4 regions of the Thermoanaerobacterium sp. R66 genome follow, and region 1 is predicted to be linked to each of the others. Evidence: riboswitches for the same ligand, from Rfam matches in the RefSeq annotation. Region 1 holds a riboswitch; each other region holds the start of a gene.
The links. Region 1 has a riboswitch for S-adenosylmethionine ahead of JJQ93_RS00635 (homocysteine synthase). Riboswitches for the same ligand answer to the same signal wherever they lie in the genome.
Positions count from the first base shown of each region.

Region 1 (7,525 bases):
GATGTATTTACAAAATATGAAGGTATAAGGGATATTGTCGCTAAGGGTGAAACTAAGACCAGCATAATATTGAAATCTGGCATAAATGTAGACTTAAGGGTTGTTAAAGATGAAGAATATCCATATGCATTGCACCATTTTACCGGTAGCAAAGAGCACAATACAGCTATGAGGCATAGGGCAAAGCAAATGGGAATAAAGATGAACGAATATGGTCTATTTAAAGATGAACTGCCTATTAAATGCCGTGATGAAGAAGAGATATTTAACAGTCTCAATTTATCGTATATTCCTCCAGAACTTCGTGAAAATATGGGTGAAATTGAAGCAGCGGAAAAAGGGCTACTTCCAGTATTAATAGAGGGAAAAGACATCAAAGGGGTTTTTCATGTACATACGATGTACAGCGATGGTGCAAATACACTTTCTGAGATGGTCAATGCGGCAAGAGATCGTGGCTATAAAGTTATCGGCATTACGGATCACAGTAAGTCTGCCTTTTATGCAGGAGGACTTAAAGAGGAAGATGTTTTAAGACAGCTAGATGAAATAGATGAGTTGAACAACAAATACAGTGATATAAAGATATTAAAAGGTATAGAATCCGATATATTAAAAGACGGTTCACTTGATTATGATGAGGATATTTTAAAAAGATTTGACTTTGTCATTGCATCTGTTCATTCCAACTTTAAAATGAGCAAAGAAGATATGACAAAAAGAATAATAAATGCTATAAAAAATAAATACACGAAAATTATTGGACATTTGACCGGAAGACTTCTTCTTGCAAGAGATGGCTATGACATTGATATATATAAAATTATTGATGTTTCTGCTGAGTATGGCAAGATAATTGAAATAAATGCAAGTCCATACAGATTGGACATTGATTGGAGATATATAAAATATGCAAAAGAAAAAGGTGTAAAATTTGCAATTTGCCCGGATGCACATAGGATAGAAGGACTTGATGATATAATATTTGGCATTGGAATTGCGCGAAAGGGTTGGCTTGAGGCCAAAGACGTGATAAATACTTATGATGCTGATGAGCTAAATAAAATTTTTAATAAATCTTAAATTAATCCCCCTCTTTATTACAGGAGGGGGATTAATTTTTAGTTTGAGAAGTCCATGTTTTTATTGAAGAAATCTTTAAAAAAAGCAATTTTTTTATTGACATTTTAGAAGAAGAATGGTATTTTAATTATAACCAAGTAATCATATCGGAATACTATAAATTAGGAGGTGCTATATGAACTATATAGAATATTTTGACAGTATAGCGGGAGAATGGGATGAGATTAGGAAAAAATACTTCGATGATGATATTCGAAATATTGCAATTGAAAGATCTAACATAAAAAATAAAGGCGGTTTAATTGTTGCAGATATTGGTACAGGGTCAGGATTTATGGCTTTGGAATTATCAAAATATGCAAGAGAAGTTGTTGGGATCGACGTTTCAGATGAAATGCTTAAATATGCAAAACAAACTGCTGAGAATGCTGGCATTAATAACATAATTTTTTTAAAAGGAAGTATGGAGCAAATACCAATAATTGATGATTCTATCGATGTAGTTTTTTCAAACATGGTATTACATCATGTAGAAAATCCGTTTAAAGGCATCATGGAAATACACAGGATTTTAAGGCCAGGCGGAATGTTGATCATAACAGATGTTATGAAGCACAGTAGTGAGTGGGCAAGATTCGAAATGTACGACAGATGGCTTGGATTTAATTTAGAAGATATAGAAAAATGGCTTATTCATAGTAACTTTAAAGAAATACTTGTAAAAGAAACAGGACTTTATGCAACTGCAAAGTCATCTAAAGGAGAGATGGCAAAAACAGGAATATTTATAGCAAAAGGAATTAAAGAATAAGGAGGATTTAGGATGAGAAAGGAGACAAAATTAATTCATGGTGGTATATTTGGTGATGAAAAAACAGGTGCAGTATCAACACCTATATACCAAACATCGACGTTTAAACAGGATGCCGTAGGAAAAGATAGAGGTTATGAATATTCAAGAACAGGTAATCCAACACGAGAATCATTAGAAAAGCTTATTAATGATCTAGAGGGTGGAAAGGGTGGTTTTGCCTTTGCATCTGGCATGGCAGCAATATCGACAGTTTTGATGCTTTTTAATGCTGGTGACGAGGTAATAGTTTCAAATAATGTTTATGGAGGAACATTCAGGGTACTTGAGAAAGTTTTTAAAAGGCTTGGCATAGTTTCAAAATTTGTAGACACGTCTTTAAAAGATAATGTTGTAAATAGTATAACAAAAAATACAAAGGCAATATTTTATGAAACACCTACAAATCCTCTTATGACAATTACAAATATCAGAGAAATTTCAAGAATAGCTAAAGAATATAGCATACTTTCGATAGTTGATAATACTTTTATGACACCATATTTCCAAAGACCCATTGAATTAGGTGCAGACATAGTTGTTCATAGTGCAACAAAATACCTTGGAGGCCATAGCGATGTTGTAGCAGGCCTTGTCGTTGTTAATAGTGAAGAATTAGCTCATAAAATTCATTTTCTGCAAAATGCAGTTGGTGGCATTTTAGGACCACAGGATTCTTACCTTGTGATTAGGGGAATAAAAACACTTAGCGTTAGAATGGAAAGACATGAGAAAAATGCCAAAGAAATTGCAAATTGGCTTTTGGAACAACCTGAAGTTGAAAAAGTTTATTATCCTGGTTTACATACACATCCAGGATACGATATTGCAAAAGAGCAGATGGATGGCTTTGGAGGCGTGATTTCATTTGAGTTAAAAAACAAAGATATGGCATTAAAATTATTAAACAATGTAAAACTTATTACACTTGCGGAAAGCCTAGGCGGATATGAAAGCCTAATTTCATATCCAGCAAAAATGACACATGCGTCTATACCAGAGGAACAGAGATTGAAGCTTGGCATAACCGATAAGTTAGTAAGACTATCAGTTGGACTTGAGAATTATCTGGATTTAATTGATGATTTAAAAAATGCAATAAGGAGTTGAAATCATGAAATATGCAGAGGGAATCAGTGATTTAATTGGCAAGACACCACTTCTAAAAATAACTCATTTTGATATACCTCCATATGTAAACATCTTTGCCAAGCTAGAAAACATGAACCCTGGTGGTTCTGTAAAAGATAGAACGTGCTATTACATGATAAAAGATGCTGAAGATAAAGGGTTAATAAAAAAAGGTTCTACTATAATAGAGCCTACTGCTGGGAATACGGGCATTGGCCTTGCACTTGCAGCATTGAATAAAGGTTATAAAGTCATATTTGTTGTACCAACTAAATTTTCAGTAGAAAAACAGATACTAATGAAAGCTTTGGGTGCTGAAATAGTAAATACGCCTAAAGAGCTTGGAATGAAAGGAGCGATGGATAAAGCATATGAATTAGCAAAGGAGATTAAGGACTCATATATTCCAAACCAGTTTAAAAATATGGCAAATGTAAAGGCTCATTATGAAACAACAGGACCAGAGATATATGATGCTTTGGATGGAAATGTAGATGTGTTTATTGCTGGAGCAGGTACTGGTGGAACGTTCACAGGTGTAGTTAGGTATTTAAAAGAGAAAAATCCTAAAGTAAAAGGCGTGCTTGCTGATCCTATTGGTTCAATAATTGGTGGAGGAGATTTAGTAAAGTGCTATAAAATAGAGGGCATAGGTAATGATTTTATACCTGATACTATGGATGTAAGCTTAATAGATGATGTCGAAAAGGTAACTGATGATGAAGCCTTTTATTATGTTAAGGAACTTGCAAAAAGAGAAGGATTATTTGTAGGATCATCATCGGGCGCTGCCTTTGCTGCGGCTATAAAACAGGCTAATAAGCAAAAGGAACCAAAAAATATAGTTGTAGTATTTCCTGATAGATCTGATAGGTATTTTAGTGAAAATTTATATAGATTTTAAATTTCAACCTGATAAATGTCCAAGAATACCTATTGACATTATTGATTTAAAGTGTTAATATAATTAGCAATATAAAGAAAATATCGAACCTCTTATCAAGAGTGGTGGAGGGACTGGCCCGATGAAACCCGGCAACCGGCATATATTATGCGTCTGGTGCCAAATCCTGCAGGGAAACCTGAGAGATGAGAGGAGCGGCGTAAATTTAGCCCTCTTCTACATCGAAGAGGGCTTTTAATATTCTAAAAATAACGAAAAGAGGTGAATTATAAGAATAACTTTTAATTTTTTTAAACTAAAATTATGAAGAGGAGAGATTTAGATGAGTGAAGAAAGAAAATTAAAATTTGACACATTGCAGGTACATGCGGGGCAAAAACCGGATCCAACGACAGGTTCAAGGGCTGTTCCAATCTATCAGACAACATCATATGTTTTTAAAGATACTGATCAAGCAGCAGCATTATTCAATCTTAAAGAGGCAGGAAACATATATACAAGAATTATGAATCCGACAAATGATGTATTTGAACAGAGAATTGCCGCACTTGAAGGAGGAGTAGGGGCAGTTGCAACAGCATCTGGTGCTGCAGCTATAACATACTCTATATTAAATATAGCAGGTGCAGGTGATGAAATAGTATCTGCAAGCACATTATATGGTGGAACATACAATCTATTTGCTTTAACATTGCCTAAACTTGGCATTAAAACGACATTTGTAGATCCAGATGATCCTGAAAATTTCAGAAAAGCAATAACAGACAGAACAAAGGCATTATATATAGAGACAATAGGAAATCCCGGGATAAATATACCTGATTTCGAGGCTATAGCAAAAATAGCGCATGAGAATAAAATACCGCTAATTGTAGACAACACATTTGCAACACCATATCTTTTCCGTCCGTTTGAATATGGCGCAGATATAGTAGTACATTCAGCGACAAAATTTATAGGAGGCCACGGGACATCAATAGGCGGAGTAATAGTAGATTCAGGAAAGTTTGATTGGGCAGGAAGCGGAAGGTTCCCTGAATTTATAGAGCCAGATCCCAGCTATCATGGGATTAAATATGTTGAATCATTTGGACCTGCTGCATATATCACAAAATTGAGAGTACAGCTTTTAAGAGACACTGGTGCATCTTTAAGCCCCTTCAATGCATTTTTATTTTTACAAGGATTAGAGACTTTGTCATTAAGAGTCCAAAGACATGTGGAAAATGCACAAAAAGTAGCAGAATTCTTAGCAAGCAATCCAAATGTGACGTGGGTAAACTATCCTGGACTTAAAGAAAATAAATATCATGAGCTTGCAAAGAAATACCTACCGAAAGGCGCTGGATCAATATTGACATTTGGAATAAAAGGTGGAATAAATGCTGGAATCAAATTCATAAACAGCCTTGAATTATTCTCATTGCTGGCTAATGTTGGTGACGCAAAGTCTTTGGTAATTCATCCAGCAAGCACGACACATTCGCAATTAAACGAAGAAGAATTGTCATTAGCAGGTGTAACCCCAGACCAAATAAGACTTTCAATAGGCATAGAAGACATCGACGACATATTGTATGACCTTGACCAAGCACTTAAAAAAGCAGCAGAATAATTATTATAGAGCTCTCTTCACAATAGAAGAGGGCTTTTGACATTTTTAAAATAATTTACTAGATATTTGTTTAATATAATGTTATGGCAATAATATTTAAATTAATAATAGAAGCACATAAATATGTATATTCCGATTGACTTTTGTGTAATTAAATGATATCATATAAACATAAACCCAGTATAGGTATAATGTATCAAAGGAGGTGTGAAAAATGGCTAAGGATCCAGTGTGTGGAATGGATGTTAAAGAGGATAATGCTGCAGCTAAAACAACATTCAATGGAAAGGAATATTTTTTCTGTTCGAAAAGTTGTAAAGCAGAATTTGAAAAGAATCCAGAAAAATATGTAAAAAATGAAAGTGATGGAGGACATCATGGTGGGCACAGTCATCATGGTTGCTGTTAATTTGGTCTGACGTACATGATCTACTAAAATGCATTATAAATTTCTATTTGATTAATTTTTACTTGGGTTTGAACTATCATTCTCTAATTTATTTAGAGATTTGATATTTTTCAGACCCTTTTTATTTGGCATGATTTTTGCATTATAAATTTCTAGATGGTACTAAGGTTTTATTATAGTGTATCTTTTTCTTGAGTTAATTTTAGACCTTATATCATTTTTTATTATATCGTGCGTTAGTGATAGATGTGGAACGGAGGTTATAATATATGGATGCTATGGCGGTAATAGCAATATATCGGTGTAAAACATAAAGACAATCTTTTATAAAATTTTTTAAAGCAGAGAATTAGTGCCTTTTAGCACACTGTTGTAGCAATTGATACAGTAATTTATATATCTTTTTGAAGAATGAGTATGAAAGTTAATATGAGAGGAGATTTTTCATGACAGTACCTTTGTTTAATATTGGCGGTTTCACTATATATCTATTTGGAATAATGATAGCGATAGGTGTTGGCACAGGGTATATTTTGGCATTAAAAGAAGCCAAAAGAAAAGGCCTTGATGTTGACAAAGTTTCAGAATTTCTCGTGTACCTTATAATAGTTGGTATAATAGGGGGAAGGCTTGGATTCGTTTTGACATATCGACCATATTTTTTCCTGACACATCCACTTGAAATATTAAAAATACATGATGGTGGGATGGCTATTCATGGTAGTTTAGTTGCCGGGATTTTATTTAGTATATGGTATGTTAGAAAATATAAATTAAATTTCTGGAAAATTGCAGATTTAGCGTCGCCAGGGCTTGCTATAGGACAAGCAATCGGAAGAATAGGATGCGACATATTTGGGTATGCAATGGCACGTCCATGGCCATGGGGAATAAAAGTAAATGGACAATTATTGCATCCTGTACAAGTTTATGAGTTTTTACTTGACTATATTATGTTTTTTGTGCTTTGGAGAAAAAGGGACAAAATAAAATACAATGGACAATTATTTATCATATATGTTATTTTCTTCAATATAAATAGATCTATTGTAGAATTTTTTAGAGCCGGAAATCCTATGATTTTACCACCATTTACAATCGCTCATCTTGCTAGTGCTATATTTATCGCTGCAGCTTTGATAGCGGCACATTATATTAAAAAATACAATACTATTGAGAAAGATGAGATGCCGGTACAAAGTAAAAAAGGTTTTTTAGATATTGCGGTGGTAGTTTTGTTAATGGCAATATCGACGGTTTTCTTTTACTATATTCATTAGTTGAATAAAAATTTTATGAAAGGAGTGTCACAGATGAAGTTTTTAACAACTATTTTACCGTTTTTGTTTCTACTGTTGTGCCCATTAATGCATTTATTTATGATGAAAGGTATGCATAGTCATAATCACAGCCATGAACAAGATAAAGGCAATAGGCAAATCGAAAAACCTGAGGATGACGCAACAGAATAGGTATTGTAACATACCTGGTGAAATTCATACCAGGTATGTCGATTATATATAGATTTCTTAG
Region 1 covers NZ_JAEUWW010000001.1:142,065-149,589, forward strand. Annotated here, with positions in the region: gene polX (DNA polymerase/3'-5' exonuclease PolX) at 1-1,083, shown strand, start outside; gene JJQ93_RS00620 (class I SAM-dependent methyltransferase) at 1,259-1,894, shown strand; gene JJQ93_RS00625 (bifunctional cystathionine gamma-lyase/homocysteine desulfhydrase) at 1,907-3,043, shown strand; gene cysK (cysteine synthase A) at 3,048-3,968, shown strand; SAM riboswitch class I at 4,058-4,160, shown strand; gene JJQ93_RS00635 (homocysteine synthase) at 4,291-5,583, shown strand; gene JJQ93_RS00640 (YHS domain-containing protein) at 5,798-5,992, shown strand; gene lgt (prolipoprotein diacylglyceryl transferase) at 6,439-7,272, shown strand; gene JJQ93_RS00650 (DUF2933 domain-containing protein) at 7,306-7,464, shown strand.

Region 2 (7,525 bases), 1.9 Mb from region 1:
GGAGATCTTCTATAATTAGCTCTGATTTTAAGTTAACTTTATAATCATTTTTAGAGCGAATTCTGTCTTTTGCTTCTTGCCTATTTTGGCTCATCATAATAATTGGAGCTTGAATTGCAGCAAGACATGATAAAATAAGATTAAGCAAAATAAATGGATATGGATCATAAGGACGTTTTAAAATAAAACTATTCGCAATGATCCAGGCAAAAAGCACAATTCCAAAACCTATTATAAAAACCCAGCTTCCGGCAAATTCCGCTAACTTATCTGACATTCTGTCTCCAAAAGTTAAATGCTTTTCATGCTCTTTTGAAACATCTTTAGCAACTTTCTCATTAATAATCATATGAATAATATCTTCTTCAATCATTTCAGAATCATCTATATCTTCTAATATAACTTTAATCAAGTCCTTTTTCGAAAAATTCTTTGTCATATTCATCCCTCATTTCATTGTAAAAATAAATATTGGTTAAAATTTTATGTTGATAGATATCAAACGCATTACAAGATTTAAATTTACTTTCCGTTAATTTAATGACGTGCATCATACTTTGTATAATTTTTATATAACTTCACTTTGTATTGTATTAACTTGTTTATTATCCACTTCATTGTCATCATGCAACACTTTGAAGAGACTTTCTATTGTACACATTTTTTTGTTTTCTAAACTTTCTATAAACCTGTTTATATCATTATCAAAAAGCTTGAAAACAGCCGCAAAAGTATTTCCATCATAAACAGACTCATTAAACGAAGCGCCATTATCAGTAAAAAATTTTAAAATATTTTTTATATTAAACTTGTAAAATGGTTTAAGTTTTATATAAAATACATCTGTAAAACTACCATTAAAAACTGAAATGCGTTTAGACGTATGATTCGTTTTTATATCATAATTCAATAGTATATCTATTAAATCTGCAACAACCGAATCACCTGTAGGCATTTGTCCTGCACCTTTTCCAATAAAAATTAGCTCTTTAAAACTGTCTCCTCTCAGTATAACAGCATTGTTTACATCACCAACACTTGCTAAAATGTTGCTATCTTCTATCAATATAGGCTCTACACTCGCATAGACGTTTCCTTTCTCGTATTTAGCCCATGCAAATGGTTTAATCTTGTATCCCAATTTTTCAGCATAATATATATCGTCATTTTTTATTTCATTTATACCATATCTCAATATTGAATTAGCAGAAACATCAGCATCGAATGCTTTTTTTATGAGAATCACAAGCTTATACAAAGCATCGAATCCTTTTATATCGTAATCCGGATTGCTTTCAGCATAACCTCTTTTTTGAGCTGATAAAAGTGCTTCATCATATTTCATTCCCTTTTCTGTTATTTGCGTCAATATGTAGTTTGTAGTACCGTTTATTATCCCTCCTACAAAATTTATTTCATCGGTTATTTTGAGCCTCTCAATTTGATGTATAATGGGGATTGCTCCAGCGACACTTGCTTCAAATTTCAAAAATACACCATTTTCATCTGCCATTTTTCTAAGCTCGTCTCCATATTTTGCTATTAACTCTTTGTTTGCAGTAATTACATGTTTTTTAGAAATTATCGCCTTTTTTACGTACTCGTAAGCAGGATCAATTCCTCCCATTACTTCAATTATTGCACTTATTTCGCTATCACACAAGATTTCGTTAGCATCAGTTGTTAGTATTTCATCTACACCATTAACATTTCTCGGCTTATCAGGATGCTTCACTAGTATTTTTTTTATTTCGGGATAAAACCCCGTTTTTTGTTTTATATGCTGTTTTCTTGATGCGACTATTTTATAGACTCCGCTTCCTACTGTTCCAAATCCCAACAATCCAATCTTAAATTCCATGTGGCATACCTCCTAAAAATTTTTGGCCCTCTTCAATGAGAAGAGGGCCAAAATACGCCACTCCTCTCATCTCTCAGGTTTTCCCTGCAGGATTTGGCACCAAACGCATATAAATGCCGGTTGCCGGGTTTCATCGGGCCAGTCCCTCCACCACTCTTGATAAGAGGCCTTCAATATTCTCTTTTAAATTTGTTGATATTTATATTATCACTTTATACGCTAAGAATCAATACATATTTTTAGATTTTTTATCTTTTCCACATTTTCTTACATCAACATAGTACCTTTTAGTTAAAAGATTCAATTTCGATCACTTACATTTCCCTTCTGCCTTCTAAAGCCCTTGACAGTGTTACAGAATCTGTGTATTCGAGGTCACCGCCTACCGGTACACCATGTGCAATTCTTGTCACCTTTATTCCAAAAGGTTTTATAAGCTTTGCGATGTACATTGCAGTTGCCTCGCCTTCTATGTCTGGATTTGTAGCTAATATTATTTCATTGATTTCAGCGTCTTTTATCCTCTCCAACAGCTCTTTTATCTTTATATCCTCTGGACCTATTCCATCCATAGGCGATATTGCACCGTGAAGTACATGGTATAAGCCTCGATATTCCCTCGTCTTTTCCATCGCTACTACATCTTTGGGATCGGAAACTACACATATGGTATGTGTATCCCTCGTCTCATCACTGCATATACTGCAAAGCTCACTGTCAGTAAAGTTATAGCACTTTTTACAGTATCTTAAATTGTTCTTTGCCTCTAAAATAGCATTAGACAAGTTAACAACATCGTCTAAAGGCATATCTAAGATGTAAAACGCCAGCCTCTGAGCTGTCTTGCGTCCAATGCCGGGAAGTCTTGATAATTCATCAATAAGCCTTGACAATGACCTCGAATATACGTTCATTAATTAATTCACCTCAGAACAAGCCAGGTATGTTGAAACCTCCTGTTATTTTTCCCATCTCTTCTGCAATCATCTTTTCAGCACTTCTTAAAGCTTGATTTACTGCAGCCAATACAAGATCCTCCAGCATCTCTACATCGTCTTTGTCAACGACATCCGGATCGATCTTTATGCTTATAAGCTCCTTTCTGCCATTTGCCACTACCTTTACAGCTCCACCGCCTGCAGACTCCTCAACCGTCTTGTTTTCAAGCTCCTCCTGCATTTTCTTCATTTGCTCCTGCATCTGCTGCGCTTGCTTTATCATGTTATTCATGTTGAAACCGCCAGGAAATCCTCCTTTAGCCATCCAAATACCTCCTAATTAATTTTGTATTCTCTCTTATTTATATGCTAATTTTGACTCAGTAGTGATTAATCAATCTATTATTTCTACATCGCCAAAATATTTTCTTACTGCCTCAATTAACTGTTCATCTTCATTTTTTTCTTCTGTAGCAAAAACTATGTTGTAATCATTACCTGTCAGTCTTTTAATAGCATCTTTGATGTAATCTTTATTTTCGATTTTATTAAGCTCTTCTTTGTAAAACACATGCTCCTTTGGATATTCTATCACAAAATTGCCATCTTTCAAATACGGTTTGCCTAAGCTTAAAAAAGAAAAAATCATCGGTCTGTCTTTCTTTATCATGCTTAATAGTTTTTTGAAAACTTCATTCACATTTATCTCAATGCTCTTATCTACTTTATCAACTATATCATCAGTTTTTTTCGCTTCTTTTTTTACCACTACATCATCAAAAGCCCTCTCAGATTTTAAAGTTTTATCATCAGCGACAATATCCTTCTCTACAGATGGCATTACTTTTCCATTTTTAATCACATTTTCCAACATACTTAGTCTATCTAAAATACTGTCCATATCAGGTGAGATTTCCGGATTTATAAGCTTAAGCAATGTTATTTCCAGCATTATTCTTGGAGATTGAGCATATCTTATTTTTCCCTGAAGATCTATCAATTTCTCTAACACATTTGATAAAAACGCCATGTCAAATAAAGAAGCCTTCTTAATTACATCATTTATCTCTGTTTCTAATATCTCTTCTGACTCATCACCACATGTCTTATATACAATCACATCTCTCAAAAAAGACAATAAAGCCTTCACCAAATTATTTACGTCTATGCCGTAAAGCATCAACTTATCTATCTGTTTTATGGTTTCTTTTCCATCTCTATCGTTTAAACTATTCACTAAAGCAAACAATGTATCATCATTTACAGTGCCAAGTATATCACACACATCATCATACGTTAAAACATCGTTGTATGAAGCACACTGCTCAAGTATGCTTATAGCATCCCTCATAGAGCCATTTCCATGCTTTGCAATCAGTGCAATTGCTTTACTGTCTATATTTATTTGGCTGTCTTCAGCTATCTTCTTTATATTCTGTGAAATAACTTTCGATGATATCCTTTTAAAGTCAAACCTTTGACACCTTGACAAAATAGTTGCAGGTATCTTATTTGGCTCAGTTGTAGCCAGAATAAATATCGCATGTTGCGGAGGCTCTTCAAGCGTCTTTAAAAGGGCATTAAAAGCGCTGCCAGACAGCATATGGACTTCATCGATAATGTACACCTTGTACTTACATGAAGAAGGAGCATATATGACGTTATCCCTCAATTCCCTTACATCATCAACGCTGTTATTCGATGCCGCATCTATCTCTATTATGTCCATGAGAGAATTGTTATTGGCAGACTCGCATATCTGACATTTGTTGCATGGCTCCCCATCTACGCTATTAGGGCAATTAACAGCTTTTGCAAAAATCTTTGCAACACTTGTCTTGCCTGTACCTCTTGTACCACAAAAAAGGTATGCATGTCCTATTCGCCCACTTTTTATCTGATTTTTTAAAGTCCTGACAATATGATTTTGCCCCAAAACTTCCCCAAAGCTTCTGGGCCTATACTTTCTGTACAGTGATTGGTACATATAAAAACACCTCATTTACTTAATTGTAACAAAAAAAAGGATACTTTTCTATATCCTTTTAGTTTGCTACTTCCGTTTCTATTTTTATCCTCTCCATCTTTTTTCTATCTCTCATGTATATAGATATTACGCTGTCAACAACCCTCGGATTAAACTGTGTGCCTTTGTACTTCAATAATTCATTTACGGCCTCGTCAAAGGAAATCCCCTTCCTATACGATCTATCAGATGTCATAGCATCGAACGAGTCTGCCACGCACAGTATCGCAGCAATCAGCGGTATGTTGTCGTCATCAAGCCCAAACGGATATCCTTTCCCATCGTATCTTTCGTGGTGCTTTTCAATTCCATCTATTATATCCTTAGATAGTCCAATTGGTTCTAATATTTTTCTGGATATTTTTGGATGTTGCTTTATCTTGTCGTACTCCTCATTTGTAAGCTTGCCAGGCTTGGTAAGTATACTGTCAGCCACCCCTATCTTTCCTATATCATGCAACAAACCAGCGATCCTTATCTTTTCTATTTCATCTTTTGGCAGTCCCATGCTTTCGGCTATAATTGCAGCGTACTTCGAAACTCTAAGTGAATGCCCCTTGGTGTATTTATCCTTTGCCTCAACAGCATGAGCCAAAGCGTCGATGGTCCTAAAGTACCAATTCCTCATGTCGTCATATAGATTTGCATTTTCTATGGCAACAGACACACTATCAGCAACAGACCTCAACAAGCTTATATCATTGGCAAGCTTTGAAGTTGTTAATATATTTAAGATTCCCACAGCCTTATCTTTAGATATGAGTGGAACAGCTATCACGTTTTTTACATTTAATTCTTTCAATCGCAAAAGCAAATTATCATCTATCGGGAATTTATTAGGATCCAAAACAGTAATCTCTTTTGAAACAAGAAGCTTAACATTTTCATCCGACGACAACGACAACTCTTTTAAAAGAGGCATGTCTCTCAATTCCCCTGCTGCTACCATAAGCTCTAATCTTCCTGACTCATTTATCGTCCTTATGGTACAAAGTGGTGAAGAAAGAATGGTGGATATTTTTTCAGCAATAGAATATAAAACATCTCGAGGTTCTAAATTTTTAGTCAACAATTGCGTCACATTTCCTATGGCCAGAATCTGCCTATTTCTCTCCATTATCTCTTTTTTCGCATTATTGTAATCAGTTATATCCCTCGACAAGCCTTGAATTCCCAATATCTCATTTTCATTGTTCTTTATTACCTTGGCTCTCGTTTCTGTAAGGAGTATTGAACCATCTCTTTTTTTGAATTTTATTTCCGCCATGCTTATTCTGCCATTCATCAGATCTTCCATGATCTTCTTATCGTCGTCATGAACGAATTCTGTGATTTTTCTGCCTGTCATCTCGTCTGGCATATAATCTAAATACCTTACTGATCTATTATTAATAAACTCTATATTATATTCACTATCAGTAAACCAAAGAATATCTGAAATATTGTCTACCAACGTCCTATACTTTGATTCCGATTTCTCAAGCTCGTTTGTCACAGCTTCCATCTGCTCATAAGATGCCTCAAGCTCTGCATAGTAATCTTGCAATTCGTTGTTTTTCTTTAAAAGCTCCTGAGACTCCCTTTTTAACTCTTCATAAGTTGACTTTAGCTTATGTGACATTTCTCTGAAACTTCTTGATAACTCTACAAATTCTTCTGAAACATCTATATCGATATTATAATCGTATTCACCATCTATTATACGTTTAACGCCTTCATTCAACTTTTCTATTGGATATGACAAGTGCTTTGACTCTGTCATTGCTATAAAAGCCGAAATAAACAATATCAAAAAAGAAGCAAATATGTTATTGCCTATGCCTTTTACTATGTGGACAAACGAAAGTAGATATACAAAGACTGAAACTCCGAATATTATGACGAACAAGCGATTGCGATAACTTCTAAACATAAATACCTCCCTAAGCAGTAAAAGTCACTATTAGTATTTTCGACAATGCGCAAAAAAACTTTACACAAATTTTAAATATCAGAATATTTTTTTGATAAAATATTTTTTATGTACGTATTAAAATTTTTTAGTAAAATATAATAAAATAAAAAGGCCGCACACCCGACTCTGTCATGTTACCATAAGCGTTACATAAGCAGTTAACTCCACTCAAGCACTCCCCCGGCACATGGAAGTATTTGCTTACCGTTGCTTCCTTCCAGACCTGGCGGGGTTCACAAATTTCCATTGCGGAGGACTTGAATATCATAATCACTTACTTATGCCAGCCTTACAGTAATCATGCCTCGGCTCGGGAATTCGACCCTGCTATAGCGGATTGCAGGTTACAGGGCACCGCTACCTCCCCATCTAGTACGGCCATGTAAGTCCTTTTCAACTTACAACATTATTTTGTGCAATGCAAGACCTATTATACATCGTCTATATGTAAAAATCAACACATGGATTGAAATTTTTAATGGATGTTATGGATTAAGATGGGAATTACATTTAATGGCGGAGAGAGAGGGATTCGAACCCTCGGTACCCGTTTTGAGGGTACACACGATTTCCAGTCGTGCGCCTTAGACCAGCTCAGCCATCTCTCCATGATATTTCCATGGCGGAGAGAGTGAGATTCGAACTCACGAGGCGGGAATCCGCCCACTCGCTTTCGAGGCGAGCGCTTTCGACCACTCAGCCATCTCTCCAGATTACCTTAGTCTACTAAAAAAATCATTTATCAG
Region 2 covers NZ_JAEUWW010000001.1:2,058,831-2,066,355, reverse strand. Annotated here, with positions in the region: gene JJQ93_RS10300 (DUF1003 domain-containing protein) at 1-439, opposite strand, end outside; gene JJQ93_RS10295 (homoserine dehydrogenase) at 569-1,861, opposite strand; SAM riboswitch class I at 1,925-2,027, opposite strand; gene recR (recombination mediator RecR) at 2,176-2,775, opposite strand; gene JJQ93_RS10285 (YbaB/EbfC family nucleoid-associated protein) at 2,789-3,124, opposite strand; gene dnaX (DNA polymerase III subunit gamma/tau) at 3,194-4,786, opposite strand; gene JJQ93_RS10275 (HD domain-containing phosphohydrolase) at 4,845-6,737, opposite strand; RNA gene ffs (signal recognition particle sRNA large type) at 6,892-7,157, opposite strand; tRNA gene JJQ93_RS10265 (tRNA-Ser) at 7,294-7,387, opposite strand; tRNA gene JJQ93_RS10260 (tRNA-Ser) at 7,400-7,489, opposite strand; gene JJQ93_RS10255 (nucleoside deaminase) at 7,493-7,525, opposite strand, start outside.
Region 2: it holds a riboswitch for S-adenosylmethionine, as region 1 does, so the genes downstream of both, JJQ93_RS10295 (homoserine dehydrogenase) here and JJQ93_RS00635 (homocysteine synthase) in region 1, are expected to answer to the same signal.

Region 3 (7,525 bases), 1.3 Mb from region 1:
CGTTTCCACCGTGCAAGACTAAATTGTATATAATTTGCTCTAATTCCATCAAAGGGTTCCTCCTTAATATATTTTAATTATTTTTCCTCAAGCTCTCTTTCATTCTTCAAAAGCTGTGCTTCATACATTTTGAAGAATGGATAGTATATGATACCTGCTACAATCAGGTTCACAAGTTGTAGAATTGGTCCTCTCCAGTCAAGACCACTTGATATGAAACCACCTATAAATACAGGAACTGTAAATGGAAGCTGGTACAATGGTCCTGTTACTAAGTGGAAATGGAATGCGATGTAGTTTATCGTAACAACCGCTGCAGGTGCAATTATAAATGGTATCATCAATATAGGATTTAAAACTATTGGAGCACCGAAAATAAGCGGTTCATTTATATTGAATATAGCAGGGATAAGCTCTGCTGTACCTATCGTCTTAAGCTGTTTTGATGCTGAGAACAAGAACATTATGACAAGAGGCCATGTTGTACCTGAACCACCAAGGTGTGTGAACATATGGAAGAATGGTTCTGTGACAATACCTGTCATAGGTTGATGTGCATTTAATGCTTTTACATTTGCAGCAAGCTGACTCATCCAGAAAGGATATGCTATAGATGATACGACATTCATGCCGTGGATTCCAAGTGACCACAAAAGCATCATAAGGATTATCTCAGCTAAAGCTGCCCAGTAGCTATTTGATGCTGCAACAAGCGGCTTAAATAGCTCTATTACTAACTGTGGCAATGTGACTTTGAAGTTAGCCCATACGATCCACTCTACTATCCAAGCCGATACTACCATGACAAACATCGGTACAAGTGCCATAAAGCTTCTTACAACATAAGGTGGCACGGCTTCAGGCATCCTTATTACAAGGCCTTGCTTATTGAAGAATCTAACCACAACTGCTGTCAACACGCCTATTATTATAGCTACAAACAAACCTTGTCCACCAAGGTAATTTAAAACATCACCGAAGCTTACCTTTGTAACGTCTGATGCTGGGAATGTTGTTACTAAAAATGCTAACATGGAAATAATACCTGTCATTGCTTCATCAAGATCCCAGCGAGTAGCCAAACTATATGCTGTACCAAATGCAACCATCAAAGCCATAATGCCAAACGATAAGTTAAAAGGAATCATCAACTGGCCAGCAATAGGCTTAATAGCATTTGCCCACGCCACAATAGGACCCCAATTTGCGCCTTCTGCAAGTGGTGGATTGGCTATTATCAAAAACAATGAACCTGTCAATATAACTGGCAATGCGAAACTTGAAAAAGCATCTCTTATAGATTGAAGTATGACATTTTGAGCAATCCTTGCCAGTACAGGCATCAAAGATGACTCCATCCATTTCATAAACCAATTGTTAGTAAGTCTTTCGTTCATCTTATTACCTCCTATGCATCTTTCCCATTTTTCTTAGCAAGCTCGATGATCTGATTCAATATCTTTTTTGCATCCATAAGTGCAAAAGCCTGCATATCAACGATGTCAACAGGAATGCCAAACTTTTCAGCTATCGTCTCAACTTCCTTCTTTAAATGCCTTACCTGCGGCTCTAAAAGAGCAATATCGTATTCTTCAGCTTTTTTCTTGAATTCACCTGTGCCTCCTGCATCTACTGTAACATCTAAACCTTGCTTTTTTGCTTCATCAGTCACTTTTTTTGCCAATGCACTTGATGTAGCACCCCAACTGCACAATATAACACCATGTATTGCCATAGTAAATTACCTCCTTTTTTTGTTTTTCTTTTTTATTTCATTTTTTAAATTTTTGTCATACAATTTAAGCATCCTTATCATGTACGCTTGTATAAGGGCAATTCCCGCAATGAAAAATGCACCAAACAAAAGAATCTCTAAGCCATGTGCAAATGTATCATTTATCATAGAATACACAGCAGTTGCAATCCACACCAAGGACAGCATCGTATAGAAAATTTTTCGTTGCTTTACCGAAATACTAAACATTTTAATCACCTACAAGATTTCTCTTTATTTCATCGTAATACTTATCCATCAAGGCCTTCTTCACAAATTCCTTCGCCTCATCAATTTTGTTAATCTCATTGAGATTTTTTACCAAGTCTTTGCTTTCAATAAATGAAACACTTAAATCGCCAAGTATCTCTATCCACATCTTGTCGTCATCCGGTGCAACCATTAGAAAAGCTGTCTTTATGATTTCATACTCGTTAATCAAATTTTTCATCTTGACATGGCTTTTCACTTTTCCAAAGACGAGGATTGGCTCCACCAAATCAGATGCTGTACAGTGGTAGATTACAAACCCTTTCCCTGGAAGTATTATCTTCCCAAGGCTTTCTCTTCCCAAAAGCTTATCCTCTATCTGCTTTATTTTCTCATTATTAATTCCATCATTACCAGCAAAATCTTCTAATAGAGAATCTATGATGTCTTTCGAGTTTTTGCCATAGACATCTTTAAGTTTAAGGGAATCGCATAGCTCAATTATCCTTTTGCCATACCACGCAATGTGTTCCAATTCTTTGTACCTGTCGCCTATGACTTTTTTCTCCGAGAAGTCCATTATAAAATCTGTGTTTAAAGCGTCTTTCAGTTTTTTTACGTCTTCATCTAAAAGCAGCGGATTGACTATTATTGTCTCTTTGTCCTTTATGTCCAGCGGAATTGTAGACACTATCAAGTCAATATCATCTCTATCTTTAAAGTCTTTAACTCTCAAGCTGGAAACCGTATCTACAATATTCAATTGTGGAAACATCTGAAGCTTAGATAAAAGCATCCTCGATGTCCCTATGCCGCTGGCACACACGACTAAAATATTGTGCCTTTTCATCATATCGCTTTTTCTTGCTATGGATGCGCCAAAATGCATCGCAATATATCCGATTTCATCATCAGGCACATCAACATTAAGCTTGTCTTTAATCACATTTGCAATAGATATACATTTTTCAAATAAACCGCTGTACCGTTCTTTTATGTCATTTATAAGCGGATTTCTAATCGCAAGACCCATGCGAAGTCTAAAGATAGTAGGCCTTAAGTGCGTCTTTAAACCGCTTAAAAGCATCGTATCGCCTTTAAGATCAGTGCCAAATTCATCTTCTGCAACGCTGACCATCTCATGCAGTATTTCATTTAACAGCTCGTCATTTACGTCTTCGGTATTTGCCCTGTACCTTGCTCCTTGTAGATGAATCGTTATATATCCGATTTCATCTTCTGGAATAGATATATCAAATTCTTCCTCCAGAAACCTGGCAAGCATTTCTGCAAACTTATACTCATCTGACTTCCTAAGCTCATAGAGGCTTTCATTACCTATTTTTATCTTTTCGCCTTCTTTTATTCTTTTTAGCGCCAATGCCAGATGCACCGTAAGCCCCATGTAGGAGCTTTCTGCTAATTCGTAATCAAGGGATTTCTCCAATTTTTGTATAGCCTTCTCTATCTTTAAAACCGTATCGTAGTCTATAAGCCTGAGTAATCTATCATTTATGTCTTCACTAAGCTTGTTTATATTATTGTACCCTTTATTTAAAAACTCAATTAGGTCTTTTGTCTCCACATTGTCATACAGAAAATTTATTATGGCCCTTCTTATATTGCTTTCATCGCCTTTTACGTATATGCCAACGCCAGGCTTAGTTACAATTGTAACATTTTGCTTGTTTAGCCATTTATCGATCTCTTTAATGTCATAGCTTATTGTTGCCGTAGTCACATTGTATTCTTTAGCGAAGTACTCAAGTTTTACAGGTTCTTTCATCTGCAAAAGCTCAGATAGTATCAACTTTCGCCTTTTATCAGCGTCAATGCTTGGCCTATAACCTATTACATCGAATTTGAATTTTTCGATATCATTATCAGTTCCTTCTAAGACTAGTACTCCATCGTCATTTTTAAGCTTCAAATTGTATTCTTTTATATATTCATTTATTGCATTTATTTCTCTGTAAACAGTCCTTTTGCTTAACTTGTACAAAACGACGATATCGTCCAAACTGGAAACTTCTTTTGAAATAACCTTTTTGAAGATTTCTAATTGGCGCCTACTTAACTCTTTCATAGATATTTGTCCTTTCGTCTATGACAAATTATTAATAAGTTAACTTATCTTTCATCTTAATTATAATCAATTTATTGATTAAATCAACACAAACTTGTGAATACACTGTCAGATTTATTATGACAAAAATTTAATATTGTCGCATGAAAATTTTGCTTGACTTTTCAACATCCATCCTATATAATCATTTTAACAACTAAAAACGAAATTATTCTCTTATCTAGAGAGGTGGAGGGACTGGCCCGATGAAACCCGGCAACCGGCACGTATGTGCAATGGTGCCAATTCCTGCAGCGATTGCTGAGAGATGAGAGAGGACGAAACCTCTTTCATTGGAGGTTTTTTTTATTGCTTTTTTAAACTACATTTGTGAAAAGAAGGTGAAATGATTTGATCGAAATAAAAAACTTAAGCAAAGTTTACAACACAAACGGAAAAGAGGTAATAGCTTTAAAAGACATCAACTTAACTATACGTGATGGTGAAATTTACGGCATAATGGGTCTAAGCGGTGCCGGGAAATCATCATTGATAAGGTGCATAAACATGTTGGAAAAACCTACATCTGGCAGCATACTGATAAACGGCGTAGAAATGACAAAGTTAAATTCAAAAGAACTGAGAAATATGAGAAAAAAGATTGGCATGATATTTCAGCATTTCAATCTTTTGATGAACTCTACAGTGTATGAGAACATAGCATTTCCTCTTAAGATCTCGAAAGTCAGCGATTCTGTCATAAAAAAACGCGTTGATGAATTACTGGATGTGGTAGATTTAAAAGACAAAAAGTACGCATACCCTTCGCAGCTATCTGGGGGACAAAAACAGAGGGTAGGCATTGCAAGAGCTTTAGCAAACAATCCAGACATAATTCTATCTGATGAAGCCACATCCGCTTTAGATCCTACCACGACAGAATCCATCTTAAATCTTTTAAAGGACATAAACAAACAATACGGAATTACAATCGTGGTAATAACGCACGAAATGTCTGTAATAAGAAATCTGTGCGACAAAGTGGCAGTTTTGGAAGACGGAATGATTATCGAGGAAGGAAATGTAATAGACATCTTTTCAAATCCTTCAACAGAAACATCTAAGAGATTTTTAAAAGATATGATAGCTGAACTTCCGCCAGACATATTGCTTGATGACGAAAATCCAAATGAGGAAATCTTGAGATTATCGTTTTTTGGTAGCAGCAGCAACCAGCCTGTCATATCCCATATGATAAAGAATTTCGATGTTGAAGTGAATATCATTTCCGGAAATATCGAAAGAGTGCAAAACTCACAGATAGGAAATCTCTTAATAAAAATAAGCGGTGAACAGAATTCCATAAAAAATGCTATAAAATTTTTAGAAAACAATGGTCTTAGAATAGAGGTGCTTAAAAATGGTATCGTCTAACATATTCCAGTATTTATTAAACTTGTGGCAGCTTATGGAAGAACCTCTTTGGGAATCTTTGTACATGGTGTTTTTCTCAACACTTTTCTCAGTAATAATAGGACTGCCTCTAGGCATAATACTTGTCATAACCGACAAAGGTCATATAAAGGAAAATCTAAAGTTAAATCAGGTATTAGGTACTGTGATCAATGTCATGAGGTCAGTGCCGTTCATAATCCTCATAATCGCAATCTTCCCATTGGCAAGGCTTATTGTTGGCACAACTATAGGACCTACCGCTGCTATTGTACCACTGTCCATTGCTGCAGCCCCATTTGTAGCAAGAGTTGTAGAATCATCTCTTAAAGAAGTAGACTGGGGCGTCATTGAAGCATCTATATCTGTTGGCGCTTCAATACCACAGATAATATTCAAAGTCATGATTCCAGAATCATTGCCATCACTTATATTGGGAATAACTCTTACAGTGATAAATATTTTAGGGTATTCTGCTATGGCAGGTGCTATTGGAGGAGGTGGTCTTGGAGATCTGGCTATAAGATATGGCTACCAAAGGTTTCAGACAGATGTGCTTATTGCCACAATCATAGTCTTAATAATCTTTGTAGAAATCGTGCAAAGAATAGGAAACTATCTTGCAAAAAAAGTTGATAAAAGATGAAAGGATGGTATGTAATGAAAAAATCATTTTTATTTCTCACTCTCATATTGACATTTGCATTTATCTTATCAGGATGCACAAAATCCAACAACACAGCCGCTACATCCAACGCAAATTCAAACACAGATACCTCTACTAAAATGACGAAGATAGTCGTTGGTGCAACGCCAAACCCCCATGCAGAAATACTTAATGTAGTAAAGCCTATTCTTGCAAAAGAAGGCGTAGATCTTGAAATAAAAGAATTTACCGACTATGTGACGCCAAATACTGCACTTGTCGACAAGCAAATCGACGCAAATTTCTTCCAACACGTTCCATACCTTGAGGACTTCGAAAAGAAAAACAATGTAAAATTGGTGCCATTAGTCAAAGTGCATGTAGAACCGATGGGGGCATATTCAAAAAAGATCAAGTCAAAAGATGAATTAAAAGACGGTGCAACAGTGGCTGTTCCAAACGATGCTACAAATGAAGGAAGAGCGCTGCTTCTACTGCAAAAAGAAGGGTTAATTAAGTTAAAAGACCCAAATGGCCTTACACAAACCCCGAGAGACATCGTGGATAATCCAAAGCATTTAAAGATTGTAGAGCTTGAAGCACCTCAGCTTCCAAGGACGCTTCAAGATGTGGATTTGGCCATTATAAACACTAATTTTGCATTAGAGGCAAACTTAAACCCTTTAAAGGATGCAATTTTTATGGAAGACAAAAATTCTCCTTATGCTAATGTGTTAGTCGTAAGGGAAGACAATCAAAATGACCCAGCGATACAAAAGTTGGCAAAAGCCTTAAATTCTGATGAAGTCAAGAAATTTATCGAAGACAAGTACAAAGGCGCTATAGTTCCAGCTTTTTAACATGAGAAAAAACCCGTTTAAAGCGGGTTTTTATTATTTATTCCTGGAAAATATCAATCTATTCAAATCTTCTAAATATGGAAGCTTTACAAGTTGACATGATGCAATGTATACTAAAAATCCTGATAATACTGTAATAGACATTGTGATCCATTCGTTTGCGACTACCGCAGCCAGATTAAAATAAATGATCGTGTCGTAAATCCCCATTATAAGTGCAGCTATAAGCGGTTTTAAGAACCAATTGTTAAAATCAATATCTAAGTTAGTAATCTTAACTAATGCTTTAAAATTTAAGAGGAAGACAAAAGCATCAGCGAATATGAAGCCGTAAATATACCCGAAAAGCCTTAAACTTGGTATAGGCACTAATAGATACATGGCAATTACAGAAATTGTAGTCCAGATGACAGAATTTCTCAAAACCAAGTTTTGCATCCCAAGCCCATTCAATATGCTTGTGACTATAGACTCCAGGTATGCAAAAATGCTTCCTGCAGCTATTACCTTAACTAACA
Region 3 covers NZ_JAEUWW010000001.1:1,411,576-1,419,100, forward strand. Annotated here, with positions in the region: gene JJQ93_RS07180 (PTS sugar transporter subunit IIA) at 1-49, opposite strand, end outside; gene JJQ93_RS07185 (PTS sugar transporter subunit IIC) at 78-1,397, opposite strand; gene JJQ93_RS07190 (PTS sugar transporter subunit IIB) at 1,409-1,735, opposite strand; gene JJQ93_RS07195 (hypothetical protein) at 1,742-1,984, opposite strand; gene JJQ93_RS07200 (BglG family transcription antiterminator) at 1,986-4,070, opposite strand; SAM riboswitch class I at 4,284-4,384, shown strand; gene JJQ93_RS07205 (methionine ABC transporter ATP-binding protein) at 4,461-5,483, shown strand; gene JJQ93_RS07210 (methionine ABC transporter permease) at 5,470-6,147, shown strand; gene JJQ93_RS07215 (MetQ/NlpA family ABC transporter substrate-binding protein) at 6,162-7,007, shown strand; gene spoVB (stage V sporulation protein B) at 7,041-7,525, opposite strand, start outside.
Region 3: it holds a riboswitch for S-adenosylmethionine, as region 1 does, so the genes downstream of both, JJQ93_RS07205 (methionine ABC transporter ATP-binding protein) here and JJQ93_RS00635 (homocysteine synthase) in region 1, are expected to answer to the same signal.

Region 4 (7,525 bases), 1.4 Mb from region 1:
ATAGCAAACCTCCATTAGTATCATCTAACATGATAAATGTCGAATTTCTAAAGTCATATACTCCATAAGAATTACCTGCTTTTATATAAGGAATCGTAAGTGATTTTAAGACTTTGTCATTTACATCCCCTGTGAAAACTATTAAAGGATAGTCTTTATTGGCTATGCTGGCAGCTTTTAAGGAAATTTGAAGCTTCAAAAGCGTATTGTAATCTGTGTCCCCAAATACCATGAATTTAAACGAATCGTTAGTGTTGCTGACGCTTACTTCCTTATTTTTGCTGTCAACAGATTCAAAGTCCAATGGCTTTGGAAGCTGTGACGCATCAAAATCTGATCCTTGCCCCACTTTTACCATTAAATTTCCTATTTTTCCGTTTATATTTACCGATAAAGCACCAGATAGATCACTATTGGCTGCTTTGAAGACCCCATTTGAAATGGTGCCTACATTGTTGTAGACAGTCCAGCTTATGTCTCTGTCTTCTATAGGTGCTCTATAGCCGTTTATGTCTTTGCCTATCACAGATATTGATGTAGTCCCGCCTTTATCGACATTGACCGAATAAGGCGTAAATCTTATGTCTGCTATAGCATCTAAAGCCTTTATTTTCAATGTACCAGTCACATTGCCTACTCTTGCTATTATTACGCCATCACCCGCACTTTGAGGCATGAATTCATTTCCATCAAATTTTCCTGCTATGCCGCTTATTGAAAATGATACGGAGTTTTGATCGATTTTTACTGGTTGATAATTTGCATCATATCCTTTTACAGTGATTGCTCTGTGGGTGCCTACAAAGACATTTGGGCTATCTGCTTCAACTTTTATGGCGTATAGATTTCCTGTTGGTGCTGTGTTAAATACTCCAACGCCGTTGGCTACATTTCTTTCGAAACCAGGAACTTCATTTTGGAGCTTTGCTTGACTATCTCCTAAAGGTCTTATGGCCATTTGAGTTGAGCCGCCGCCGTCCAAGTTCATAGCATCATAAGCGCCTAAGCTTAACATAAGCTGCGCTAATTCACTTTCTGTCATTCCTCTCGTGTTGGCGTTGTCAACTGTTGCTATTATTACATGCTTCTTATCTTCAGTATAGCCTATAGCTGTCCTTGCGTACATGCCGTCTACATTGTCGGTAAATTGCGACGGTATTGAACCGTTTTGTACCAAAATGGTTCCTCCGCTTACAGCCATCTTAAAGTTGTCAAATGGAGGGTCTGTAGAGATATTTTTGATGACTTTATCTCCTTGCTTTAGATTTAAAAGAATCTTTGCGACATCACCTGTTGCATCTATAGAATAGCCTCCATCGGGAATTGCTACAGGACCTTCACCCTGTCTTACCTCCAAGACGCTGTTGCTTTTGTCAACTAATACTTCAACAAGGTCTTTATAGCTATCGCTTAGACCCGGTGTCTCATCATTCCAGTCTTTTGTAAATATGACGCAAGATGTACCACTGCCTATGGAACCTACGTTGTTTAAAGCACTTACTGGAACTTGACTGCCGTCAGGTAGTGTTATGCTAAGAGAAGTGCTTTTCCAATATCCTATTGATGGAACATTGTTTTTATCTATGGCAAATGTGGCGTAATTCCCTTGATAGTATGGGACAGTTAAAAGATTTCCGTCTTTAACTGATGCTCCTACGATAAACCCTTGCTTCGTGTCAAAAAAATCGCCATTTACTGCGGCTATAGCACCGTTTCCATTTGCCATGTCTTCTACATCCATTCTGTCTTTAAAACCAGATGGATTAAAAATGGTGGATATTGATGTGTTACTGTCGCTTAAGTCCACATCCAAAACATTGATATTGATGAAACCATCTGTCGTAAAATATGTAATGTTTTTTTCTGTAACACCTTTACTTAATATTTGCTGGCTTTCATTTGAAGTTATTACGGTGTAAGCATCTGCAGCAATACCATTCATAAAAACCGATGAAAAAATGATTATTGAAGATATACACATGCTTATAACTTTTCGGTACTTCACGAAAATCCCTCCTATGTATTTAGCAATTGTTCTTTAAAACTTATCTTCGGCAATTTAGCGCGGTTGATAAATTTTCCATACCTATACAACCATATTGTACCTTTTGTATATTACAGTCGTGTTACAATTTCATAAAATAAAAATAAAAACTAATATTATTATTGCCTAAATTGTGTATAATGATTATAAAAGATAAATGGAGCATAAGCGAAAGATATCGAAAAAATGCCAAATTAACTGATGGAAACCGGCTAAAATGAGGAATAATAAATCTTGTGAAATTGATAGATTTCAACTATAATCAAATATGTCGCGAGACGCCGGGGTGTAGCGCAGTTGGTAGCGCACGTGCTTTGGGAGCATGGGGTCGGGGGTTCGAGTCCCTCCACCCCGACCATGATTGGTCGTATAGCTCAGCTGGGAGAGCACCTGCCTTACAAGCAGGGGGTCATAGGTTCGAGCCCTATTGCGACCACCATTTCTATTTGTGAATATTTTTTCTCATTAAAATAAAATAATCATGGAGGGATACCCAAGTGGCTAAAGGGGGCAGACTGTAAATCTGTTGGCTGGTGCCTTCGATGGTTCGAATCCATCTCCCTCCACCATGAATACAAGGCTAAAGGGCCTTTTTTTATTTTGCCTTTCAAGATTTCCTTATCATAATGATTTTTAAAAACATCGATAAAAAATTTTCCAAATCCTATTGACATAAAAAATAATTGATGTATAATAATACTTGTGAAGGGAAAATAGTTATTAATAGAAATAAAATATTAATAGCTTATCCAATGTATGATTGACTAAGAAGAATAGATGAGAGGTGTGTACATATGTCGTTGGTAGGTAAGAAAGCTCCTGAATTTAAGTTAGACAGCACAAAAGGTCAAATATCCTTAAGCGATTATAAAGGTAAATGGGTAGTGCTTTTCTTTTATCCACTTGACTTTTCGTCAGTATGTTCGACAGAAATACCTGAGTTTAACAGGATGAAACCTGAGTTTGACAAGCTCAATACAGAGCTATTAGGTATCAACACAGATAGCGTTTATTCACACAAGGCATGGATAGATAGCCTCGGTGGTGTTGATTTTCCGCTTTTGTCTGATTACAACAAGGATGTCACAAGGCAGTATGGAATACTTATTGAAGATGCTGGAATTGCTTTAAGAGCTGCTTTTATCATTAATCCAGATGGAATTATTGATTATGAAGTTGTACATGAGCCAGTAATCGGCAGAAATGTCGATGAAATACTAAGAGTGCTTAATGCACTTCAAACAGGTCATGCTTGTCCTGTAGGTTGGAAACCAGGGGACAAAGTATTAGATTAAAAAAAGGAGGAGATTTTGAAATGAGAGAAATGACGACAAAAAATCTAAGCGATGCATACGCAGGTGAAAGCCAGGCCCACATGAGGTACCAAATTTTTGCTGATGTGGCTGAAAAGGAGGGTAAGCCAAACATAGCAAAGCTTTTTAGAGCTATCTCATATGCAGAGCTAGTCCATGCTAGAAATCACTACAATACATTAGGAGAAGTGAAAGACACAGTAGCAAATCTTGACAAAGCAATAGCAGGTGAAACGTTTGAAGAAGAAGAAATGTATCCTGCATATAAGGCAGTTGCTGATCTGCAAGAAGAGAAAGCTGCAGATAGAAGTTTTAATTATGCGTTAGAAGCAGAAAAAATACATGCTAAGATGTACACAGATGCAAAAGCTGCAGCATTGAAAAATGAAGACATAAAGATTTCTAAAGTATATATTTGTCCAGTATGTGGCTATACTGTAATTGATACAGCACCAGAAAAATGTCCTGTATGCGGAGCTCCAAGGGATAAGTTTGTTGTATTCTAAAAGGCAAAAGAACCCCTTCATTATCATATATTAACTTTAAAGTGCTTGACAGTCGTCAAGCACTTTTTCACTTTCTAATTGACTTATTAGTTGTACTGTGATATTATATTTTAAGTTAAATAAGTGAAACTCTTATCAAGAGAGGTGGAGGGAAGAGCCCTGTGAAGCCCGGCAACCTGTCTTACGACAAGGTGCTAATTCTCGCAGAAGTTTACTTCTGAAAGATGAGGGTGGATGTGCCTCTTCTTTTGGAGAGGTTTTATTTTGTTTTAGGTCTTTTATGTGATTTAAAAAAGGAGGATACAGATGAAAAAGTATTTTACTTCAGAATCAGTTACTGAAGGACATCCAGATAAAATTTGCGATCAGATATCTGATGCTATTGTAGATGAGATCTTAAAAAATGATCCATATGCGAGGATAGCCTGCGAGACTGCTGTTACAACAGGTATGGTATTGGTGATGGGAGAAATATCCACAAAGTGTTACGTTGACATACCTAAAATCGCAAGAAAAGTCATAGAGGAAATAGGATACACTCGTGCAAAATACGGCTTTGATGCAGATACATGCTCTGTGCTTACATCAATAGATGAACAGTCTCCAGATATAGCATTGGGAGTTGATAAGGCTCTAGAAGTTAAAAAAGGCATCTCCCACGATGAGCTGGAAGAACAAGGCGCTGGAGACCAAGGCATGATGTTTGGATACGCATGTACAGAGACGCCTGAGCTTATGCCTCTTCCAATATCATTAGCACATAGGCTTGCTCGCAGATTAGCAGAGGTAAGGAAAAATGGCACTTTAGATTACCTAAGACCTGATGGCAAGACACAGGTGACGATTGAGTACGTTGATGACGTGCCAAAGAGAGTTGATTCAATCGTCGTATCTACACAGCATTCACCAGATGTGGATCATGATAAGATTGAAAATGATGTAAAAGAGTATGTGATAAAACCTATCGTTCCACCAGAGCTTATTGATGATGATACGAAGATATATGTAAATCCGACAGGGCGATTTGTAGTCGGCGGACCACAAGGAGACAGTGGTCTTACAGGAAGGAAGATAATAGTCGACACTTATGGTGGATATGCAAGACATGGCGGCGGTGCTTTTTCTGGCAAAGATCCATCGAAAGTAGACAGATCTGCTGCGTACGCTGCAAGGTATGTAGCGAAAAACATCGTAGCTGCTGGGCTTGCTGAAAGGTGTGAAGTTCAATTGGCGTACGCTATAGGCGTAGCTACACCATTAGAAGTCAATGTAGATACTTTTGGCACTGGGAAAATATCTGATGAAGAGATATCAGAAATAGTTAAAAAAGTATTTGATTTGAGACCTGCTGCTATTATAAGAGATCTTGATTTAAGAAGGCCTATTTATAGACAAGTTGCAGCATATGGACATTTTGGACGCACAGATCTTGACCTTACATGGGAGAGAACTGACAGAGTTGAGATACTGAAAAAACTTGCTTTCAATAAATAATAATTTTAAAGCCCGGAGTTTCCTCCGGGCTTTGCGGCTTGTATATTTATATTTATAGCCGCGATTTTTATAAAAATTGTACGCTCCGCTACTTTTATTATAGCATAAATTAGATGGCGATTCCATTGCTTTCTCTATTTTCTTTTTCGAGAATTTGTGTCTTTGTTTTAACCAAATTTTCTAATGCTGAAACAAGCATTTGGTTGTACTTTGCATCGCACTCTTTCAAATCTTGTATTGCTTCAATAGCATTTTTAGCTTTTCTATACTGTCTATCGTTTGTCATTGCGTCGAAAGAATCACACACTGCTACAATCTGTGCGCCAAACGGAATGATTTTTAAACCATAAGGATAACCTGTCCCATCTAGCCTTTCGTGATGATATAGCACAGTAGATGTCAAATATGCAAGTGGTGTTAAGGCTTCCAGTATATCGGCGCCGTATTTGGGATGCAATTTCATGACGTCGTATTCCAATTCTGTAAGTTTATCTGGTTTTGCAAGAATACTAATCGGAATCATCACTTTGCCTATATCGTGCAGCAATGCACCCTTGTATATCGTTATTTTTTCCTTTATATTAAGCCGCATCATGTTTGCTACATTGTATGATAACTTTGCGACTCTTATGCTGTGCTTGTACGTCTCGTAATGGTAGTTTTTTAGTGACATCAAAAGATGCGACATCAGTTTTTCTTCATCATAATTCATCTCATTTTTCCCCTTTTTTCGACAATTAATATTATATTATAATTTTTTGTACCAGTCAATAATTTCATGCATTGTAATAAAATTCAAAAAAAAAAAAAAAAAAAAAAAAAAAAAAAAAAAAAAAAAAAAAAAAAAAAAAAAAAAAAAAAAAAAAATTCGGAAAATTTTTAAACGCATATCCATATATTGACTTTGAAGTTGTTATTTTATATAATAAGTACAAACATTAGTTCGTAAAGGAGTAATGGAGATGAAGGATTTTGATATACCTGATGTCTACATTGCCATATTGCCTTGTTATCTTGATGATTACGGAGATGGGACGGAATTAATAGACTTAAATGGCAATGTATTGCATATAAAATCCAGTGTCAAAAGTTGTCTAAAGAGGACTTTGAAAAAGTATGCTGTAGATTTAAGTGCCATAAAAGAAAAGTACGCCAAAAGCCTTGGCATTAAAAATACTTTTCCAATTCCTATAGCTTCTAACTTTACGCTTGTGCAATTAAAAGTTAGAATTCCAAAGGTGGCAAAGGATGTATCTTACGGATATGTGTGCTATGAGAAGATAAAAGAGATAGAGGAGCATTCTACGTATTGCATTGTAAATCTTGGTGACGCTAAGATAAAAGTATATCAAAAGAAGATTACGATCGAGAAGCACTTGAGAGATGCTGCCATGATAAAGACTTTTTTTGCTAATTTAAGTCCATTAAACTTTGAAAGTAACAGATCTATGTATAACCTACCAGCAACGAAAGCAGACATAGCTCTTTTGTATGAAGAAATCGTGAAGATAAAGTACAAAATTGAAAAAATATGATGCGCGCTTCAAATATCTATGAAAATAATATACAATTGTAGATAGAAAATAAAAAAGTAGGGATAGCTATGGTTGAAATAATAGGTACTGTTGAGGAAATAATTTTTAAAAACGAACAAAATGGGTACGCTGTGTTAGAACTTAATTCGAAAAGGGATACTATTACAGTAGTAGGATATATGCCTTTTGTTGGGATAGGTGAGACGCTTAAAGTTGAAGGCGAGTGGATGGTACATCCTGACTATGGGGAACAGGTGAAGGTCTCAAAGTACGAGACGATAGCGCCGTCGACATTGTATGGGATGGAGAGATTCTTGTCATCTGGACTCATAAGAGGTATAGGTCCTGTCATGGCGAAAAAAATCGTCTCAAAATTCGGCGTCGATTCTCTAAACATCATAGAATCTCATCCGGAAAAGTTGTTGGATATACCTGGAATAGGCGAAGAAAGAGTAAAGATGATATCAGAATCTTATGAGCAGCAGAAGACATTGAGGGACGTGATGGTTTTTTTACAAGGTTATGGCATCTCCACTACGAATGCAATTAAGATATACAGGCAATACGGCGATGATTCTATAGAACTCATAAAGCAAAATCCATACAGATTATCGGATGAAATTTTTGGGATTG
Region 4 covers NZ_JAEUWW010000001.1:1,523,758-1,531,282, reverse strand. Annotated here, with positions in the region: gene JJQ93_RS07820 (phosphodiester glycosidase family protein) at 1-2,005, opposite strand, end outside; tRNA gene JJQ93_RS07815 (tRNA-Pro) at 2,327-2,402, shown strand; tRNA gene JJQ93_RS07810 (tRNA-Val) at 2,408-2,483, shown strand; tRNA gene JJQ93_RS07805 (tRNA-Tyr) at 2,528-2,613, shown strand; gene JJQ93_RS07800 (peroxiredoxin) at 2,839-3,339, shown strand; gene JJQ93_RS07795 (rubrerythrin family protein) at 3,360-3,863, shown strand; SAM riboswitch class I at 3,993-4,094, shown strand; gene metK (methionine adenosyltransferase) at 4,170-5,357, shown strand; gene JJQ93_RS07785 (HD-GYP domain-containing protein) at 5,467-6,069, opposite strand; gene JJQ93_RS07780 (hypothetical protein) at 6,320-6,892, shown strand; gene recD2 (SF1B family DNA helicase RecD2) at 6,961-7,525, shown strand, end outside.
Region 4: it holds a riboswitch for S-adenosylmethionine, as region 1 does, so the genes downstream of both, metK (methionine adenosyltransferase) here and JJQ93_RS00635 (homocysteine synthase) in region 1, are expected to answer to the same signal.